3 regions of the Marinobacter sp. VGCF2001 genome follow, and region 1 is predicted to be linked to each of the others. Evidence: predicted binding sites of a transcription regulator. Region 1 holds the regulator's gene; each other region holds the start of a gene.
What was found. The regulator sigma-54, encoded in region 1, starts transcription at its own class of promoters, with help from an activator protein. The targets are predictions, from matches to a motif close to ANTGGCATNNANNTTGCTNT.
Positions count from the first base shown of each region.

Region 1 (6,702 bases):
GGCCGAACGACGCAAGAATACCCAGACCAAGCCGCCCGAGTTCAGCAAGACGGTTGATCATGACTGCATCCCCGCCAGACCAAAATCGGCCGCTGCATCCCCACCGGGATAATGGAATGGCACCGGGCCGTCCGGCGTGCCTTTGAGAAACTGCTGAACACGCTCAGACGGGTGCGCCCGCAACTGTTCCGGCGTCCCGGCGCCGATCACTTTGCCATCGGCAATAATGCAGGCGTAATGGCAGATGCTGAGCGATTCGGGCACATCGTGTGATACCAGCACACTGGTCAGCCCCATGGAGCTGTTGAGATCGCGAATCAGCTTGACCAGAACCCCCATGGCAATGGGGTCCTGGCCAGCGAAGGGCTCGTCGTACATGATCAATTCAGGGTCCAGTGCAATACTTCGGGCCAGCGCCACCCGGCGGGTCATGCCGCCGGAGAGCTCGGAAGGCATCAACTCTCTGGCGCCGCGAAGCCCCACGGCCTCGAGCTTCATCAAAACGATGTCGCGGACCATGTCTTCAGGCAAAGCGGTGTGAACGCGCAGCGGAAACGCCACATTTTCGTACACACTCAGGTCGGTGAACAACGCTCCGCTCTGGAACAACATTCCCATCCGTTCCCGGAGCCGGTACAGCGCCTTGCGCTTAAGCCGGGGTACATCGTAGCCCGCCACATTCACCCGCCCGGAATCCGGGCGGAGCTGACCACCGATCAGCCGTAGCAGGGTGGTTTTTCCGGTCCCGCTCGGGCCCATGATCGCGGTCACCTTGCCTCTGGGAATATCCAGGCTGACCCCATCGAAGATCCGGCGCCCGGACCGGGTAAACACCACGTCTTCCAGTGTTATGTATGCAGATGACTCCATAATCCCACCCTTTAAAGGAGCGCCTACAGTATGACAAGCTCCTTCAGACCTCAATTAAAGCAACGTAAAATGTCCTGATCGCAATGATCAGATGCGCTGCTGCAGGAGAGCTCAGCGCACAGGAAGTGATATACTTTCGCCTCAACTCCCAGATCGAGCATTCGGCCAGTCGAGATGACAGATTCAAACGCGACCACTACCCATGATTTCCGCACATCCGCCCTCAGGGCAATCCGGATTGAGCGAAAAGCCATCGAAGCACTGGAAGACCGTATCAACGGCGAATTCAGCCGGGCCTGCGAGCTGATCATGGCCTGCAGAGGCCGGGTTGTGGTGACCGGCATGGGCAAATCCGGGCACATAGGTAACAAAATCGCAGCCACTCTGGCCAGCACCGGCACACCCGCCTTCTTCGTGCATCCGGGCGAAGCCAGCCATGGCGACATGGGTATGATAACACCACAGGATGTCGTCATTGCTATCTCCAACAGCGGAAGCACCAGCGAGGTAGTCACCATTCTTCCGTTGATCAAACGCATGGGTGCGCCGCTGATCAGCATGACCGGCAAGCCGGACTCGGTGCTTGCCCAGGAGGCCGTGGCGAATTTGGATGTCAGCGTTGCCATCGAGGCTTGCCCGCTGGGGCTGGCCCCTACCTCCAGCACCACGGCCACACTGGTGATGGGGGATGCCCTGGCCGTCGCCCTGCTCGAGGCCAGAGGGTTCAGCGCCGAGGACTTTGCATTCTCCCACCCCGGCGGCAGCCTGGGGCGCCGGTTGTTGTTGCGGGTTTCCGACATTATGCATACGGGCGACCAGATCCCCAGCGTAACCGAGGGAACAACCCTGAGCGGCGCATTGCTGGAAATCACCCGCAAGGGTCTGGGGATGACCACCGTGGTCGACGGCGCCGGTACGCTCACCGGCATTTTCACAGACGGTGATTTGCGCCGGACCCTCGACAAATCCGCGGATGTTCACACCACCCCCATCCAGGATGTCATGACCCGTAACGGCAAAACCATCCGCGCCGATCACCTGGCTGCGGAAGCCCTTAACATCATGGAAGAAATGAAAATCAACGCTCTGCCCGTTACCGACGACAACGGCACGCTGGTGGGCGCCATCAATATGCATGACCTGCTTCGTGCTGGAGTGATCTGATGAACCGGACTTCGCACCCGCTGCAAGCTCACTGGGACGACACGCTGAAAGCCAGGGCCTCCGGCATCCGGCTGATCGCACTGGATGTCGACGGCATCATGAGCGATGGCCGACTGTATTTCAGCGCAAACGGCGATGAACTCAAGGCCTTCAATATCCTCGACGGCCTGGGCCTGAAGCAACTGATGGGGGCAGGCCTGACTGTTGCGGTGATTACCGGCAGGCGCTCACCGCTGACTGAAAAACGGATGTCAGACCTGGGCATTACGCACCTGATGCAGGGCCGGGAAGACAAAAAAGTTGCGCTTCTGGAACTGACCCGGGATATGAACCTGCAACCACACCAGATTGCCTACATGGGCGACGATCTGCCTGATTTACCGGCCCTGCAATTTGCCGGCCTTGGCATCACCGTCCCCAACGGTTACTGGCTGGTACGGCAGCACGCCGATTACTGTACGCGTATACCCGGCGGACAAGGTGCTGTCCGTGAAGCCTGCGACCTGTTGTTATGGGCCCGGGGGCAACTCGATGACACTCTGGCGCCCTATCTGGACAGCCAGGCATGATCAGCGGCATCTTCTCAGGCGACAGCGGCAAACGCCGGATCCGGGCTCTGGCCCTGGCGATTACCGTCCTGGCAACGGTGTTTCTGATGTGGCAAAGCGACGAACCTGTCAGTACCGGGGATGCCGCCAGCGAACTGCGCGGCCCGGCCGAACCGGATGGCTTTGTGGTAGGCGGTCGCTACCGCTCCTGGGATGAGCAGGGCAACCTTCAGATTATTCTGACCAGCCCGCGCATTGAACAGTTCGAGGACACCGGTACCGCCCGACTTAGCGAACCTGAAGCCCGGCTGTTCAGCCAGGACAGCCCGGAACCGTGGCTGGTTAACGCAGACGAAGGCAATCTCCGGCAGGGAAACGAGCAGCTGGAGCTGACCGGCAATGTCGAGCTGGTGCGGCAGCAGGATGCGCGGCGAGCCATTCTGGAGACCGAGGCACTGACCCTCGACAATAAACATGGCACAGTTTACACCGACCGGCCGGTGACCATTACCGAACCATTCGGGGTCACCCGCTCGACAGGCATGAAAGCCTGGATCAACGAACGCGTTCTGGAACTCAACTCCCGGGTAGAGGGGCAATATGAAACCGTCAGGTAAAAGATCTTTGCGCCGGCTGGCCATTCTGACCACGGCCTTGCTGGCCGGCCCTGCATCGGCATTTAATCTGGACTCGGACACGCCGATCAAAGTCAGCGCAGACTCCGCTCGCCTGGACGATACCGCCGGCACCGCCGTGTATACCGGTGCCGTGGAACTGGTTCAGGGCGAAACAAGGCTCGAAGCCGAGCGCGTGGTGCTTTATCGCAACGAACAGGGCGTCAGCCGCATAGAGGCCGCCGGCAACCCTGCCCATTACCGCCAGCCCGGACAATCCGGTGCAGCCACAACGGATGCACAGGCTCTGAACATCACCTGGTCTGGCGAGGAAAGCCTGGTCATTTTCGAGCGCCAGGCAGTCATCGAACAGGGCGGCAATGTGTTCCGCGGTGATGTCATTCACTACGATACCGTGCAGCGCGTGGTCACCGCAGACGGTGGCGAATCCCCGGACGGCAGTTCCGGCCGGGTGGAAATGGTCATCCAGCCGCGCAATTCAGCTCAATCCACTGACGGGAAAGGTTCGGATGGCAGTTCTCAGAGCCAGTAATCTGGCGAAAAGCTACAAGCAAAAGAAAGTCGTTCTGGATGTTTCCCTGGAAATCCGTTCGGGTGAGATCGTCGGCCTGCTCGGCCCCAACGGTGCCGGTAAGACCACCTGTTTCTACATGATTGTCGGCCTGGTCCCGGCGGACCGGGGCCGTGTCACCATCGACACCCAGGACATAACACCGCTGCCCATGCACGGCCGGGCTCGCAAAGGCATTGGCTACCTGCCCCAGGAAGCCTCGGTCTTTCGCAAACTCACCGTGCGCGACAACATCATGGCCATCCTCGAAACCCGCAAGGGCATGAGCAGGGCCGACCGCGAGGCCAAACTGGAAGAACTGCTGGAGGAGTTCCACATCACCCACATCCGGGACAGCGTGGGTATGGCGCTCTCCGGTGGCGAACGGCGCCGGGTTGAAATCGCACGGGCACTTGCCATGGAGCCGGCGTTCATCCTGCTGGACGAACCCTTTGCCGGGGTCGACCCCATTTCCGTCAGTGACATCAAACACATCATCCGCCACCTTCGCGACAAGGGAATCGGAGTACTGATTACCGACCACAACGTTCGGGAAACCCTCGACATCTGCGAAAACGCCTATATTGTCTCCGGAGGCCACATCATTGCCTCCGGAAATGCCGAAGCCATTCTCTCCAACCAGCAGGTGAAAGAGGTTTATCTGGGCGAAGAGTTTCGACTTTAAGCGAACAAACCGGGGTTTATCCGGGCGCTGATTGTTTTGATGATCTGGAGCAAGTAAACTCGGCAAAAAACTTGCTTATACTGTCCACAGACAACGGCAAGTAACCAGCACACAACATTTTTTCGGCACGTGCGCCGGCAACGCAACAACCGGGATGCCCACGAGTGATGGATCTTGAGCCATGGTTATGAAAGCCTCATTACAGCTTAAGCTGGGCCAGAGCCTGACCATGACGCCCCAGCTGCAGCAGGCCATACGCCTGCTCCAGCTCTCTACCCTCGATCTTCAGCAGGAAATCCAGCAGGCGCTGGAATCCAACCCCATGCTGGAAACACCTGAAGACGACGAGCACACCGAGAGCGAGGAACGCGAGGAGAGCGAACACAGCGAAGCCTCTGCTGCCGAATCAGCGCAAGACGACAGCCAGCAGGACACAAACACCGACTGGGATGAGACCGAGAACGGCCCGGACTGGTCGTCAGAAAACGACATCCCGGACAACATTCCAGACGACCTGCCGGTCGATACTGCCTGGGACGACATCTACCAGTCTGCTCCCGCGCCGGCCAGCAAGGGCGACGACGAGAACGACTCCGATTTCGAGACCCGGAACTCCCCTACCGAGACCCTGCGGGACCATCTGGAATGGCAACTGAATCTGACGCCACTGAGCGAACGCGACCAGGCCATTGCCCACGCCCTGATGGACGCCGTTGATGAACGAGGCTATCTGACCTCGACCCTCGAAGACATCCATGCCGGGCTGGCAGACGAATCCGAAGAAGACCCTCTGGAACTGGATGAAGTTCAGGCTGTACTGCATCGCCTGCAACATTTCGATCCACCGGGGGTGTTTGCCCGGGATCTTCAGGAATGCCTGCTGATTCAGCTGAACCAGCTGCCGCCCGATACCCCGTGGCTGCGCCAGGCTCGCCTGGTCGTTACCCAGTTTCTGCACCTCCTCGGCAACCGCGACTACGCCCAACTGTTGCGCCGCAGCCGCCTGAAGGAAGACCAACTGAAACAGGTGCTGGCCCTGATTACCAGCCTGAACCCCCGCCCGGGGGACGTGGTTGACCGGGCCGAGCCGGATTATGTCATTCCGGACGTCATCGTTCGCAAGCATGAAGGCCGCTGGAGGGTGGAACTGAACCCCGAGATTGCCCCGCGCATACGGGTGAATGCCAGCTATGCCTCGCTCATCCGGCGGGCTGACAGCAGTGCCGACAATACTTACCTGCGCGATCAGCTGCAGGAGGCCAAATGGTTTATCAAGAGCCTGCAAAGCCGGAACGAAACCCTGCTCAAGGTTGCCACGCGCATTGTGGAACACCAACAGGGATTCCTCGACCAGGGCGAAGAAGCCATGAAGCCGCTGATTCTCTCGGACATCGCCCAGGCGGTGGAGATGCACGAGTCCACCATCTCACGCGTGACCACCCAGAAATACATGCATACTCCGCGAGGCATCTTCGAGCTGAAGTACTTTTTCTCCAGCCACGTCAGCACCGCGGAAGGCGGCGAATGCTCCTCTACAGCCATCCGGGCGATGATCAAAAAACTGATTGCCGAGGAAACCCCGAAAAAGCCATTGAGCGACAGCAAAATTGCGGCCATGCTAGGGGAACAGGGAATCAACGTGGCCCGGCGCACCGTGGCCAAGTACCGGGAGGCCATGCACATACCTCCCTCGAACGAACGTAAACGACTGGTTTAAACTTTCACCGGTGCAAGATGCACCGGTACGCAAGCCGGCAAGTGCGCCGGCAGTATGACAACAGGAGACGCCTATGCAACTCAACATTTCCGGCCATCACGTAGAACTGACTCCCGCTCTGAAGGATTACGTCAACACCAAGTTCGAGAAGCTGGAGCGTCACTTCGACCACATCAGTAACTGCCAGGTCACCCTGGAGGTCGAGAAGGTACGCCAGTTGGCCGAAGCTACGCTGCACGTCATCGGTGGCGAGATTCACGCAAAGGCAGAAAACGAGGATATGTATGCCGCTATCGACGCCCTCGTCGACAAGCTGGACCGCCAGATCCTCAAGCACAAAGAAAAGAATGTAGACCGGATGCACGGTAACGGCGCCCGCTAAACGGCGGACCTTACCGGGTGTTTCATGACACGAGCTGCGGCGGGGCTAACCGGCCGCAGCCTTTTTTTTAACGGACGTATAGTCGATCCATGAGCGACCCATCCCTGACCATCGATAACATTCTTGCGCCTGAGCTGACCCTTTGCCGGGC
Region 1 is NZ_JBNFVX010000011.1:70,807-77,508, forward strand. It holds gene mlaE (lipid asymmetry maintenance ABC transporter permease subunit MlaE) at 1-61, opposite strand, end outside; gene ACP2AU_RS11705 (ATP-binding cassette domain-containing protein) at 58-870, opposite strand; gene ACP2AU_RS11710 (KpsF/GutQ family sugar-phosphate isomerase) at 1,045-2,034, shown strand; gene ACP2AU_RS11715 (KdsC family phosphatase) at 2,034-2,603, shown strand; gene lptC (LPS export ABC transporter periplasmic protein LptC) at 2,600-3,199, shown strand; gene lptA (lipopolysaccharide transport periplasmic protein LptA) at 3,183-3,749, shown strand; gene lptB (LPS export ABC transporter ATP-binding protein) at 3,727-4,452, shown strand; gene ACP2AU_RS11735 (RNA polymerase factor sigma-54) at 4,640-6,169, shown strand; gene hpf (ribosome hibernation promoting factor) at 6,243-6,551, shown strand; gene ptsN (PTS IIA-like nitrogen regulatory protein PtsN) at 6,641-6,702, shown strand, end outside.

Region 2 (6,702 bases), on a different contig from region 1:
GCACGGAACCAGGGTCAAACAGAGGAAGCCGTCGCTTTTTACAAGCAGGCGATAGACGCGCAACCGGATAATCTTCCTGCGATTCAGGCCATTGCCGGCGTTATGGAGCGGGAGGCGCTGACCGGCTTCATGCGGGAGATAAACGCGGCCCATCCGGACGCAAACGGGCCCCGGCTGATACTTCTGGAATCGGCTCTGATCAGTGGCGACACCGTCAAAGCCGACGAATTGACCGCCCAGCTGATGGAGCGCCAGCGTGAGGATCAGCCCTCGGCAGCAGAGCCGATGGTAGCGGCGGTCTATGAGGGCATTGCTACCCAGATGGCGCAGCGCGACAGTACAGAGCGTGCCCTGACGATTCTCAGCCGCGGCCGTGCGCTCTTCCCTGAGAGCGAGCCGATTGCCTTGAAAGTCGCCGCTATCGAATTCAACAACGGTAATGCCACAGCCGCACGCAATGCCTTGCAAGATGCCAAGCAGCACCACCCGAACTCACCGGCGCCCTATCAGGTTGAGGCCAGCTACTACGAAAACCAGGGCGAATATCAACAAGCGGCCGAACTGTATCAGCTGGCGATTGCCAAACGACACACGCCCGAACTGGCGGTGGCCTATGCGAGAGCGCTCGTGAATGCAGGCCGAACCCAAAGCGCCCTTGAATCACTGCAGAAAGCCAAAACGCAGTTTCCGAATCATCCGGCCATTCTGCTGAATCTTGCACTCCAACTGCAGCAAGCCGGGCAAACGGAACCGGCCATCAGCCATTATCAGCAAGCGCTTGCGCGCAATCCCGACAATCCCCTGGCGCTGAACAATCTGGCCTGGCTGTATTACGAGGCCGGTAACGCTGAGGCGGTTGACTTGGCAAAACGCGCCTATGAGCTGGCACCTGAGAACGCCGCAATTGCCGATACCTATGGCTGGATCCTGTTTGAGTCCGGCGAGCGGGAGCAAAGCCTTGCCGTTCTGGAGAAAGCTCACGCCCTGGCGCCGGAGTCCCAGGAAATAGCCATGCACCTGGCGGAAGCCTACCGCGCAGCAGGCCGCACAACTGCCGCCCAGCAGCTGATGGATAAATTCAGTTCCGGCACCAATGGTTAACGCACACAAGGCATAACGATAACGGGAACATAACGAAACGTTCCTAGCCGCCAGTGGCAGCCCTGACACACTGCAACAATACTTTACGTATTGTTTCCAATCGCAAGGAAGGTGGGTTATGGCTGCTCTTAAAGTGCTGGGCGCGGGAACGCTGGCGGTTCTGGTCAGTGGTTGTCAGAGCTGGCAGTTCCGGGACCTGGATGATTTGCCGCCAACGGCGGCGCTCCCGGAGACCAGCGAACCCGGCAAGGTAGACGTATGGTATTTTGACAATGTGTCCGGCAATTACGTGCAAAATCTGCTGGACGCAGAGAAGTACCCGGACTCCCCCGATGAAATCAGTGAACTGACGCAACTCCGCCAGCCTGCCAGCCGCGCCAACAATTACGGCACACTCATTCGGGGCTTTGTTGAACCGCCCCAAACCGGTGAATATACCTTCTACATCAGCGGCGACGATCAAACCCAGCTGTGGCTGTCTGAATCCCAGGACCCGGAAGCCGCCATTCAGATTGCCGCGACCATGTCCACGCCGCTGGATAACTTCACCCGGTACGCATCCCAGACATCCGGGGTGAAGTATCTGGAAGCCGGCAAGAAATACTATTTCGAACTCAGACACAAAGAAGGCGGCTGGGACGACCATTTCACAGTGGCCTGGTCTGGCCCCGGCATCACTCAGCAAGTGATCAGCGGCAGCGCGCTGCACAGCTACGCCCTTGCCTCCCCCGATACCGCTCCTGAAATGACCCCCGAAGACGCCTATCATCTGGGCTACAGGATTGGCCATTTCGATGCCGAGCAAGGATTGTCCTTCAACAACCAGTACCCGCCACTTGATGCCGATGCAGACGGCCTTTACGACAACTGGGAAATCGTTTTCGGGCTGGACCCGTCCAATGCCGGCGATGCAACATCCGATACCGACAATGATCTGCTAACCGCCCTGGACGAATTCTGGGCTCGCACCAACCCCGGCACTGAAGATACCGATAACGACGGCCTGCCCGACGGTTACGAATACGCGTATGGCCTTGACCCCACCAATCCCGCCGATGCAAACAACGATTCCGACGGCGATGGCTATACCGAACTTCAGGAATACCAGGCGGGCACCAACCCGGCTGATGCCAGCGACTTCCCCGCCCCACAGGAAGTATACGCAAGCGGATTTGTCGGCCAGTATTTCACCGGGACCGAGTTCGACAGCTTTGTTTACAGCCAGCGGGATACCGCCATCAACTTCAGCTGGAACAGCGGCAGCCCCTCCGCAGAATTACCGCGGGATCGGTTCAGTGTGCGCTGGCAGGGATGGTTTACTCCGCCCCATAGCGAAGGCAGCCGTGAATACACCTTCACAACCACCACAGACGATGGTGTGCGCCTGTTAGTGAATGGCTCGGTTCTGATTGACCAGTGGAAAAACCAATCCCCCACCAGCTACACCGCAACAGCCAGCCTGGACGCCGAAACCCCGGTTGCGGTGACCATGGAGTACTTTGAATTCGGCTGGGGCGCCACCGCACAACTGGCTATTACCGACGCTGCCACCGGGGATGCCATTTCTGCGGCCAATACAGTCCAGCATCTGGCGCTGGACAGTGAGTTCGCTGAAAGCACTCTGAACGACGGCGTCGATGACCTTTACAAGTTGCGGTACGGGCTGCCCCTGATGCAACCCTCCGCCAGCAAGGTTCTGAACGACAGTGGGGTAACGGTGCTTGAAGCTTATCAATCCGGATTACACCCCTACACCCTTGAAACCGTATCGCAGCCAGAATCCCCCGAAACCAGCCTGCCGGATAGCGGCGGCGATGCCACCCGCAGCGTAACGCTGTCCTGGACGCCACCCGGTACACGGGTAGACGGCAGCAGCATCTCTCTGAGTGAAATTGACGGCTACCGCATTAACTACGGACAAGACCCCAACAACCTGACCGAGGTACGGGAAGTCCCTGCCGGCACAACGACCACGACAATCAGCGACCTCGCGACTGGTGCCTGGTACTTCACCATTCAGGTGATTGATATCAACGGCTTGAGCAGTGAACCCTCGGATTCCGTGGAACACGATGTGAAATAACAGGCACCTGGGCTTGTCGATTTATTTTACAGCTCCAAATCGACAAGCCATTTTAATGCTTAACTTTCAGTGAGTTACACATTGGCACGATGCCTGCTTAAATTACAGCGTGAAGAACGAAGACCACTCACTGGAGGAGTGACTCAAATGAAAAAATTTACTCAAGGCTTGGCGTTGGCCGCAGCTGTTGGTTTTGCCGGGGTGGCTCAGGCTGCTTACATTGGCGCTGTTGCAAACGGTAATTCCCCAGGACCGGTTAGTGAACAAAGTGTTCCGGGCGATAACGACTATGCCACTCGCCTAAATGGTAACTGGACAGCCGATGCTCCGCTCTACAGTGTTGGCGACACCGTTTTGTTCGGTAACAACCTGGAGTCCACCAGTTCCGATCCTTTCAAGCTTACCTTTACCTACCTTGGTAAAGAGGCGAACGACAACAACCAGTTTTACTGGGATAACACCCTGGTGTTTGATACAAACACGGCTGTTGATACTCAGTACAGCACCGTTTTCACCGGCGGCCTTAATGCCCTGCTCGACTTCAAGTTCATTAATGGGAGTGGCGTCACTATTAATAATGACGCCAACAATGGCAGCCAGTTGAACAACTCAAACCCAAACTCCACCACTAACTTCAACCTGTTCTACGTTGCAGACGATTACTTCCTGATCAGTCTGGATGACGGTTACGTGGGTGACGACAACCATGACGACATGGTTATTGCCGTTCGTGCCTCCAAGGTTCCAGAGCCTGGCACCCTGGCTTTGCTCGGTCTCGGCTTGGCCGGTATCGCAGTTCGCATGAAGGGCCGTAAAAAAGCCTGACATAGAGTTCTATGCTACGCTTTAAAAGCCCTGCACTTGCAGGGCTTTTTCTTTCCGGGTCAGGTTCATGGATGTACTGATTGTTTATGCCAATAGCGGCAGAGGGCTGCAAAAAGATGCCAGGATAATGGAAGCAGCCCTGCAACGGCTTGGGCACCAGGCCAGGCAGGTTCAACTGCCCCCTACTCCCTTATGGCGTTCCCGCCTTTCAGCTTATCGTTTCAAGGCATTAGAACGACTTTGTCCCGGATTTCTCAGCAAACTCTTCTATCGAACTCAAATTGCTTTACTCCGGCTGCTGCATACGGGTCAACGGGCAGATCTCGTCATTCACCTTGAGAATCTCTGGATATCTCAATTGGCTGCTGGCCGACGCCACTGGCTCATCCCTAACCAGGAATGGTTCATTGAATCGAGAGGTCCCTACCTCAGCTTTATCAACCGTATACTCTGCAAAACACACCACGCGGTCTCGATTTTTTCCGCCTTACACTCAGATACTCGGTACCTAGGGTTTACCGGTGGTGAAATCGGTGCCCGGACCGGCTTAGAAAGGAAAGACTACTGTTTGGCTTTGCATGTAGCCGGCAACAGCCAGTTCAAGGGCACGCAACGTGTTATTGAATGTTGGCAGAAACATCCTGACTGGCCAGAGCTGGTCATTGTCTCCCAGCACCAGGACACCTCCTCCGCCGCCAATATCAGAATTGAGAAGAGCCTCACGAACACTGAACTAAACACACTCTGGGCCCAGGCCGGTTTTGCGGTACTGCCTTCCGAAGTGGAGGGTTATGGCCAGGTGCTGGCAGAGTCAATGGCCAATGGCTGCATCACAATTACAACTGATGCACCGCCGATGAACGAGTTGGTTGGGGAGGATAGAGGCATTCTGGCAGAGGTGGAAAGAAAGCTGACGTTCCGCCTCGGTACCCGTTACCTTGTCTCAGAGCAAGCTCTGGAGCAGAGCATTCAAGCTGCGATAGACCAGCCACCAGCCACGCTGGCCCACATGTCCAGGCTGGCAATCGAATGGTATTCAATCAATCACGAACAGTTTCTGTCCCGATTAGAGAGCCAACTCAAGGATCTGGTCGCTCCACCTCTTGATCAATCTGCTCAAGAATCACCGGAAAGGTAGACTCAATAAACTCAGCAAGCGTTGCAGCCACCTCACAGCCATCGCACGCCACTGCAGAGATGAGTAAAGAGGCATCATCACGGCCACTGAAGAACCCGCCCACCTGAGCAAGCTTCGCGCGCCACTGATCGGTTTCCCACTGCCCCTGAACAAAGTAGCTATACCCCAGATGCACACGTTGTCCGGAAACACGATGTTTCAGGGTGACTCCCTGCACCGGGATATTCAGGCTGTTTTCAACATCAAAGAAGCCTTCCGGAATCCAGAAATCACGGTCATAAAGGCGGTTACTGTACTGGATGAGTTCCGCACGATGCCTTTGATAGTCATAGGTAAACGCGCCCAGATAGTAGGTTGTGCCCAAACCTTGCCCGGCGCGGGCCTGCAAACGGTCAAACAGGGTCTGCGCATACACCCTGTCTGGATTAAGAACGTTGGGGCGCCAGCCTTCCAATGCTGATCCGAACACCGGGGAGTACCTTTCACTCAAATCAATGGCGTACCCCTCGGGTTCAGAAGCAATGTTGCCGTGCTTGTCCGGCAAAGCGATCCAGGTAACCAGCCCCAACAGCGCGACAACCGCAACAGCAACGGTAGCTTTCCCGGCAGGTTTAGCGTGATCCTGCGTCTCGTCATTCTCCTGGCTGGCAACAGCCTGATCGTCCCGTTTCTCAAGCTGACGAGCCAGAAAATAGAGGGGAACAAGCGTGCCCGCAAACACCCACCAACCAAAGTTTTCATGATCCTCAATCAGGCTGGACTGCATATTCGTTTCATATCCCATGTAGATGATGACGAACACCCGAACCCAGTTGGCGAGCAGAGCGAAGGCCACCCCGAGGAAGAACAAGCTGATTCGGGAACGCACCCGCGACAGGTATAGCTCCCCATAAATCAGGGCCAGCGCCTGCCCCACCAGAAGATACCGGAGTCCAGAGCATCCATGGGCAACTTCAAAGGTACCGACACCGATGAGGTAAACGAAAACGCCCTCTACCTCAAAATCAATATCGAAAAAACCCAACAGAAATTTATTAATGGCAACGGTAATTACCTGTAGCGTCCAGGCCAGGAAATCCCACACAGGAATGGTCAGAAACAGCAAACCCAGCGGAACCAGGAACCAGCGTACCTGGCGCCAACCCATCAGCGTGGCGCAGGCGCTCAATAGCATAGGTACCAATGCCAGGTGTTGTAATGCCTGGAGCCGGATGAGGCCCCCCACCCAATACGCACCAAAGCAGGCCAGCAACGGTAAAAGCCACAGCGGATAAAACCCGGGAACGACTGGATGAGCCTTTGCTGCACGTGCTGTCAAATACACAGACACCGCCGCAAGGAGTATGCCGTGGGAGTACGATTCATCTAGCTTGAGCCATCGGTTCACAATACCGTCGATCGAGGGAAACGTAACCAGTGCCAGCAAACATAGCAAAGCAAGAAATGGCCATAGACGACTCATCATACTCATAGACGGCATCCTTTCCTCGGTCATCACAACACCTGACTAAAGACGAAAAAAACGGTTGATCGACGATACCAAGCGAGAAGGCAG
Region 2 is NZ_JBNFVX010000001.1:276,843-283,544, forward strand. It holds gene ACP2AU_RS01250 (tetratricopeptide repeat protein) at 1-1,101, shown strand, start outside; gene ACP2AU_RS01255 (PA14 domain-containing protein) at 1,220-3,184, shown strand; gene ACP2AU_RS01260 (PEP-CTERM sorting domain-containing protein) at 3,332-4,009, shown strand; gene ACP2AU_RS01265 (glycosyltransferase) at 4,077-5,147, shown strand; gene ACP2AU_RS01270 (exosortase/archaeosortase family protein) at 5,089-6,618, opposite strand; gene ACP2AU_RS01275 (GNAT family N-acetyltransferase) at 6,655-6,702, opposite strand, start outside.
Region 2: ACP2AU_RS01260 (PEP-CTERM sorting domain-containing protein) is a predicted target of sigma-54. The motif match lies at 3,265-3,284, and genes of this name have one in related genera.

Region 3 (6,702 bases), on a different contig from region 1:
CTTTGATGAGGGCGCTGTCGTCCACGCGAGCGACCAGATTCATCCGTACATTATTAAGGTTGAACCAGTTCATCAGCTTCTGGAAATAAGGCGCGTCGGTGGCGTTGGCGAGAAGGGGCTGGGAATTCAGTGAACCGGGGAAACCGGGTCGCAGTTTCTCAGCCAGTGCCGGGGCGGCAAACAGGCTGATCGTGGACTGGGACAAAGGATGCACCGCAAAACGCTCCGGCGACTCCGCCCGAGGCATCCGATCGGTCAGAACAACATCCAGTTCTTTTCGCTTCAGGCTCATCAACAGGTCTTCTGTGCGACCTGTGCGACACTCCAGCTGTACAGGACGCCTGAGCTTCATGGCCGGATCAAGCAGGTAATAGGCAATCAGTTTATGAACGGAGGCCGAGATACCAGCAGACAGTGACAGGGGGCGGTCTTCCGGGCCCGATCGCAAGGTTTCAGAAAGCTCGCCGGTCAGCTCAAAGATCTCATCTGCATAGCTTTGGACCAGGTGGCCAAGCTCGGTCAGAATTAACCGTCGGCGCTCCCTGCTGAACAAGCGCCCACCGACCGAGCCCTCGAAAGTGGCAAGTTGCCCGCTGAGCGTCTGAGGTGCGAGATCAAGCACTTCGCTGGCCCTGGCAATCGAACCTTCCCTGCTGATTACCCAGAAATAGTAAAGATGCCGGAGATTCAGATTCTCCATATCAATGCACCGTCCGCTCTGTAAGCTGCCCGACTATTTTTTACGATAAATGATACCGGGGTGGCACTGAACCATTTCGTAAAGGTCCGGCAGGCCGTTCAAAGACTCAGAAGCTCCGAGAATGAGGTAGCCTCCCGGATTCAGGGCACCATTCAGTCGCGTGAGGATGTCTTTTTTCAGGTCGGCGGAGAAATAGATCAACACATTGCGGCACATAATGATGTCGAATTTACCGAGCATATAACGCTCCAGCAGGTTCAATTCCTTGAACTCCACCATCGACTTGATTTGCGGCCGGATCTGCCACCCGCCATTCGCAGAGGGCGTAAAAAACTGCTTCTGCCGGTCGGGCGACAGCCCGCGGCCAATGGCAATCATTTCGTACTCGCCGCGACGGGCAACCTCCAGAACGCTTTTAGAGATATCCGTGGCGGTAATCTTCACATCTCGCAGTTTACCGGGCCTGCTGCGCCGGAACTCGTCGATCACCATCGCCACGGAATAAGGCTCCTGCCCTGTTGAGCAGGCTGCTGACCAGATCCGTAATGGCTGAGACGATTTCCGTTCAGCAAACTCGGGAAGAAGTTTTTCCTGAAGAATACGAAAAGGGTGATTATCCCGGAACCACAGAGTCTCGTTGGTTGTCATCGCATCGATCACAACTTCACGCAGCCCTGCCCGGCCCGGCCTCTGGAGACGCTCAAGCAGCTCCCCCAGCGAATTCAGACTGTTTTCTTCAAGAATCCGGCGAAGCCTGCTTTTCACCAGGTACTGTTTGTTATCGCCCAGCAGAATGCCGCACGCATCCTGCAGGAAATTCTTGAAGACTTCGTATTCCTGGGGCGTTATATCCGCTTTCATTAGATCTCTTCGTGGGTAAAATCATCAGCCGAGGAATCAGTGCTGATCAATAATTTCCATCACACGCTCGGCCAGCTCATCCGGGCTGAATTTCGCCATGAAATCATCTGCGCCCACTTTCTGCACCATCGCACGGTTGAACACACCGCTCAGCGACGTGTGCAGCATGACATACATCTCTTTCAGAGCGGGGTTATCCTTGATTCTCGTAACCAGGGTGTAGCCATCCATCTCCGGCATTTCCACATCTGAAATAATCAGCGACAGATGATCAGTCGCCTTCGACCCGTCCTGCGTGATCTCTTGTAGATAATTCAGCGCTTGCTTGCCGTCATTGCGCGTTACCACTTCCATACCGATGGCTGTCAGGCATCGCTCGATTTGCCTGCGAGCCACCGATGAGTCATCGACAACCAGCACCGGCAAATGGCCAGGTACGCGCTCTGCGCTGCGGGTCACCAGCTCTTCTGTAACATCTTCCCTGAGTGGAGAAACTTCTGCAAGAATCTTTTCTACATCTATGATTTCTACCAGTTTGTCATCAATATTAGTGACTGCCGTAAGGTAAACATCCTTGCCTGCACCCTTGGGCGGCGGAAGAATATCTTCCCAGTTCATGTTCATGATGCGTTCAACACCCGAAACCAGAAACCCCTGGGTTTTACGGTTGTATTCGGTGATGATCACGAAACTGGTGGCCAATTGTTCCTGCGGAATCCCGGGCAGGCCGATCGACATACTCAGATCGATGATCGGGATCGTCTCGCCCCGAATGTGTGACACGCCCCGCACTACACTCCGGCTATTCGGAATTGACGAGAGCTTCGGGCACTGCAACACCTCTTTAATCTTGAAAACGTTGATGCCGTACATTTGCCGCCCTCTCAGGCGGAACAGCAACAACTCAAGCCGGTTCTGACCGACCAGCTGGGTGCGCTGGTTAACGCTGTCTAATACCCCTGCCATGATGCTTCACTCCTGGCGTGCCATACCGGCATCAATATTGCTTGAAACTCTGTAAGTTGATACGAGGGCCACTCAAAAACACTTTTTTGACGCCCCGAAAGCTTAACGGTGTAACGGCCGGAAGGCCCGAATCCTTAACGGATTTCAACAAAACACACGGTTAGACACAGCATAGGACAAACCGGTGCGTATGCGAATCCTCTTTTTGACAGCCTTGTGCGTTTTCCTGAGCCCAGCGGCTCAGTCTGCAGAAAAGACATCCGCTGACGATATTTTAAAGGCAGCACAAACCTTTCTGAGCCAATGGTCCGAGAACCTGGCCAGCCAGGGCCTGAAGGCTTCTTACCAAACGGGGGTCATAGACCGCCGCCTCAAGCTTGCAGACTGCGACCAGGCACTGGAGGCCGAATTCTCCGGCAATCCGCTGGAAACAACCAGCCCTTCGGTGCTGGTGTCGTGCCACGGTGAACGGCCCTGGCGTATGTACGTAACCAGCAGTGTCGAAGTTTACGGCCCGGCACTGGTTGCTGCCCGCCCACTGGCCCGGGGTGAGAGGCTAAGCGCCGAACAGGTTACCCGGGCATCGGTTCAGATCAATGCCAGCCGGCGCGGCGTGCTGACCAGGAAGGAGTCTGTCTCCGGCATGATGATGCGCCGGCCCGTCAAAGCCGGCACTGTAATCACGCCAAATCTGCTGGAAGCCCCCGATGCGATTGAGCGTGGCGACCATGTTATTATTGTCGCCCGATCAGGCTCCTTTTCTGTGTCCTCACGGGGTAAAGCTCTGGCCAACGCCGGCCTGGGCGAGCAGGTTCTGGTAGAAAACCTCCGCTCTTCCCGAACCATCAAAGCACGCGCGGTTGGGCCGGGCCGGGTGGAGATACCGATGTAGAATAATGGAAACATTGTGTGCGGCAAATTTTTTCCGCCTCTCGGCTAAAGTATGGCGCAGATTTGCCGTTAGAAGGATATAAACCCGAATTCGCCACTTTACTGTGGCCCCAGGCAAGCAGGTACCGATATGTCAGTTGACTTAAATGGAATTGGCCCAGGCCAGGTCAACACTACCCGAACCACGGCAGATAAAGCCGGGGGCAACCAGGCGCCCAAAGCGCCCCAAAGTGACAACGCCCAGGCGAAAAGCCCCGCCGCCCGTGGCGAAAACGTGAATTTGAGCAGTCAGGCAAAAGACCTGAAGCAGCTTGAACAGAGGCTCGGGGATTTCCCCGAAATGGATGACGAGCGCATTGAACAAATCCGCTCCGCTCTGGAAAGCGGCACTTACAAGGTTGACGCTCAAAAGCTGGCCCAGAAAATGCTTGATATGGATAAAAGCATTTTCGGGTAAGCACGCATGAACGCACATGAGCAGTTGAACACCCTCCTCCGGGAAGACATCGGCCAACTGGAAACATTGGCCGATGTGCTTCGCAGGGAAAAAGCCGCACTCGCCGCTGCCGATGTCAGTCCTCTTCAGGAGGTTACTGCCGAGAAAAACCGGCTCCTTGAGGGCGTACGCGAGCGCGCCAAAACGAAAATCCGTCTGCTGGTGAGCATGGGCTATAAACCGAACGCCGGAGAACCATCACGGTTCATTCGGGCCGGCGGGCTGGATGAGCTTTACGAGTTGTGGAAGATGGCAGACAAGCGGCTGCGTGAGTGCCAGGCAATCAACCAGAACAACGGCCGTGTTCTCGGGCATATGCAAAAGCGCCTGTCGAAGCTCACGGAAATCTTCCGGGGTGCCTCGGCTCAACAGAAACTGTACGGCGCCCAGGGGCAACAAACCAACGTCTCCAGCACGAATATTCTCGCCAGCGCCTGAAACCCCGGCCGCCCACGGAGCGTAAAAAAGCCCGGACTGATTCCGGGCTTTTTGATGCTCTGGTCCGCAACGGTTTCAGCGCGTGTAAATCGTCATTTGCGAGTCCGGATGGAAGCGGATATCCCGAACGCTGATATTACCCATACCGGGCGTTTGCCCACCCATAACCCGAATGTTGTCCATACGGATTTCTTCTATACGCTCCGGAAACGCAAGACGCAAACCGCCATCACTCTGCAGTGAATAGCGTGGTTCACCTTCCCGGTAGTGCACTCCCGAAATAGAGAAGTCGGAATCGAGAAAGCTGAGCACCGGCACGAACACGTGTGCCGCAAGTTTAATGCCCTCAACAACATCAACGTCTGGAAGCTCACCGGCGGGATCGTTCCTGGCACTGTCCGCCATCCCCGCGACTGAATTCAGATGCTTTACCAGGCCAACTCCGCTTTGCGCTGAAACTTCCGACATTTCCTGATCGGACAGCGGAGCGAAACCACCCCGCTCGTATAGCTCTCCAGCGCCCGCATCAATCTGGGCCGCATTCGCATTGGTCGAGGCCAGTGTCACCATGGGCTGAAACGGCAGCGTAACAACGGTGACCAGCGCAGCCGCGTTGCGATAGCGGGACTGATGCTTCAGTACGCGATGGAGTTCCCGCTCGGAAATCCACCCGGCCGCAATCAATACCTCGCCAAGACGCTGCCCGGTCTCGCGCTGAACCCGGAGCCCCTCTTCCAACTGACCTTCTGACAGATAGTCGCGATTAACCAGCAACCGGCCAAGCCGGGATTTTTCTTCAAAACCCTGACGGATTCTCACCAGACTCCTCCTGCATTATCCGTGATCACCGTACAACCCGGCCCGGCCTTCATTCGTTAACTAGAGCGTAGCTTAGAACATCGGCGCCCGCTGTTCTGATTTGCACCTAGTGTGGTAATGATCTGTTAAGATCAACGCGATCTTCGTAATGGCCGGATTATCTCAGTAATCCGATCGTCACCTGTAACAGAGAGCTGCCTTGAAATGACAAACTCCGTAAAATCCCTATCAATTGTGACGTCTGTCCTCTTTGCCCTGCTGACGGCCCTGATGCCAACCTCCACCGCCCTTGCCCAAAGCCAGCCAGAGCCGCTTCCGAAGGTACGATTTGTGACCACGGAGGGGGCATTCGTACTGCAATTGCGCCCGGACGTAGCCCCCAAAACGGTCGAAAACTTTCTGGCCTATGTGAACAAGGGCTTTTACGAAGGCACTCTGTTCCATCGTGTTATTCCCGGCTTTATGGTTCAGGGCGGAGGCTTCAATAAAGCGCTTGGCCGCAAGCAGACTGAAGCGCCCATCGTGAATGAGGCAACCGCGACATTGCCCAATCTCCGGGGCACGATTGCCATGGCAAGAACTAACAATCCAGACTCGGCCACCTCGCAGTTTTTTATCAATGTGTCAGACAACGATTTTCTGAACGCCGGTGTGCGTGGCCCGGGCTACGCGGTGTTTGGCAAGGTCATCGAAGGCATGGGCGTTATTGATCGTATCGCCGGCGTTAAAACCGGTTACCAGCGGGGCATGGCAGACGTCCCTGTGACACCGGTCATTATCGAATCCGCCGAAAAACTCACCGGAGAGCACTGACTGGCATGACCTCCGATAGCCTTTCGCCGGCCATGGAGCCGGCGGAGTTGATCTGGCGCGACGGCGTACCCGAATCGGCCCGGTTTGGTGATGTTTACTTCAGCCGGGATGACGGCCTTGCGGAGACGCGTTACGTATTTATCGAACGCAATGACCTCCCCGCACGCTTCCGCCAGCTTGCCGGCCACGACCACTTTGTCATTGCTGAAACCGGTTTCGGTACCGGGCTCAATTTCCTGGCGACCTGGGCGGAATGGCTTGCGCAACGCCCGCCCGACGGTGACTCCGCGATTCTGCACTTCATATCGGTCGAGCGCTACCCGCTGACGCCGGGTGATCTTGCGCGCGCACTCGCAAGCTGGCCAGACTTGCAACCGCTCGCCCGGGAACTGCTCGAACAATACCCACCACTTTTGCAAGGCACTCATCGCCTCGTGCTTGCTGGCGGCGCCGTCAGGCTCACCCTCTATTTCGGCGATGTTATGGACGCCTGGAAGGATCTGGAATTCACCGCGGATGCCTGGTTTCTTGACGGATTTGCCCCCTCACTCAACCCGGATATGTGGCTGGAGCAGGCCATTGACCAGATTCGCAGCCACAGCAAACCGGGCAGCTCACTGGCCACCTTTACCTCGGTCGGCCGGGTCCGTCGCGCGTTAGCTGCGGAGGGCTTTGATATGGCCAAAGTGCCAGGGTTTGGTCGCAAACGGGAAATGCT
Region 3 is NZ_JBNFVX010000006.1:118,137-124,838, reverse strand. It holds gene ACP2AU_RS08660 (LysR family transcriptional regulator) at 1-700, opposite strand, end outside; gene ACP2AU_RS08655 (CheR family methyltransferase) at 734-1,561, opposite strand; gene ACP2AU_RS08650 (chemotaxis protein CheV) at 1,598-2,527, opposite strand; gene flgA (flagellar basal body P-ring formation chaperone FlgA) at 2,718-3,419, shown strand; gene flgM (flagellar biosynthesis anti-sigma factor FlgM) at 3,549-3,875, shown strand; gene ACP2AU_RS08635 (flagella synthesis protein FlgN) at 3,882-4,352, shown strand; gene ACP2AU_RS08630 (pilus assembly protein PilB) at 4,428-5,171, opposite strand; gene ACP2AU_RS08625 (peptidylprolyl isomerase) at 5,376-5,984, shown strand; gene mnmC (bifunctional tRNA (5-methylaminomethyl-2-thiouridine)(34)-methyltransferase MnmD/FAD-dependent 5-carboxymethylaminomethyl-2-thiouridine(34) oxidoreductase MnmC) at 5,990-6,702, shown strand, end outside.
Region 3: flgA (flagellar basal body P-ring formation chaperone FlgA) is a predicted target of sigma-54. The motif match lies at 2,552-2,571, and genes of this name have one in related genera.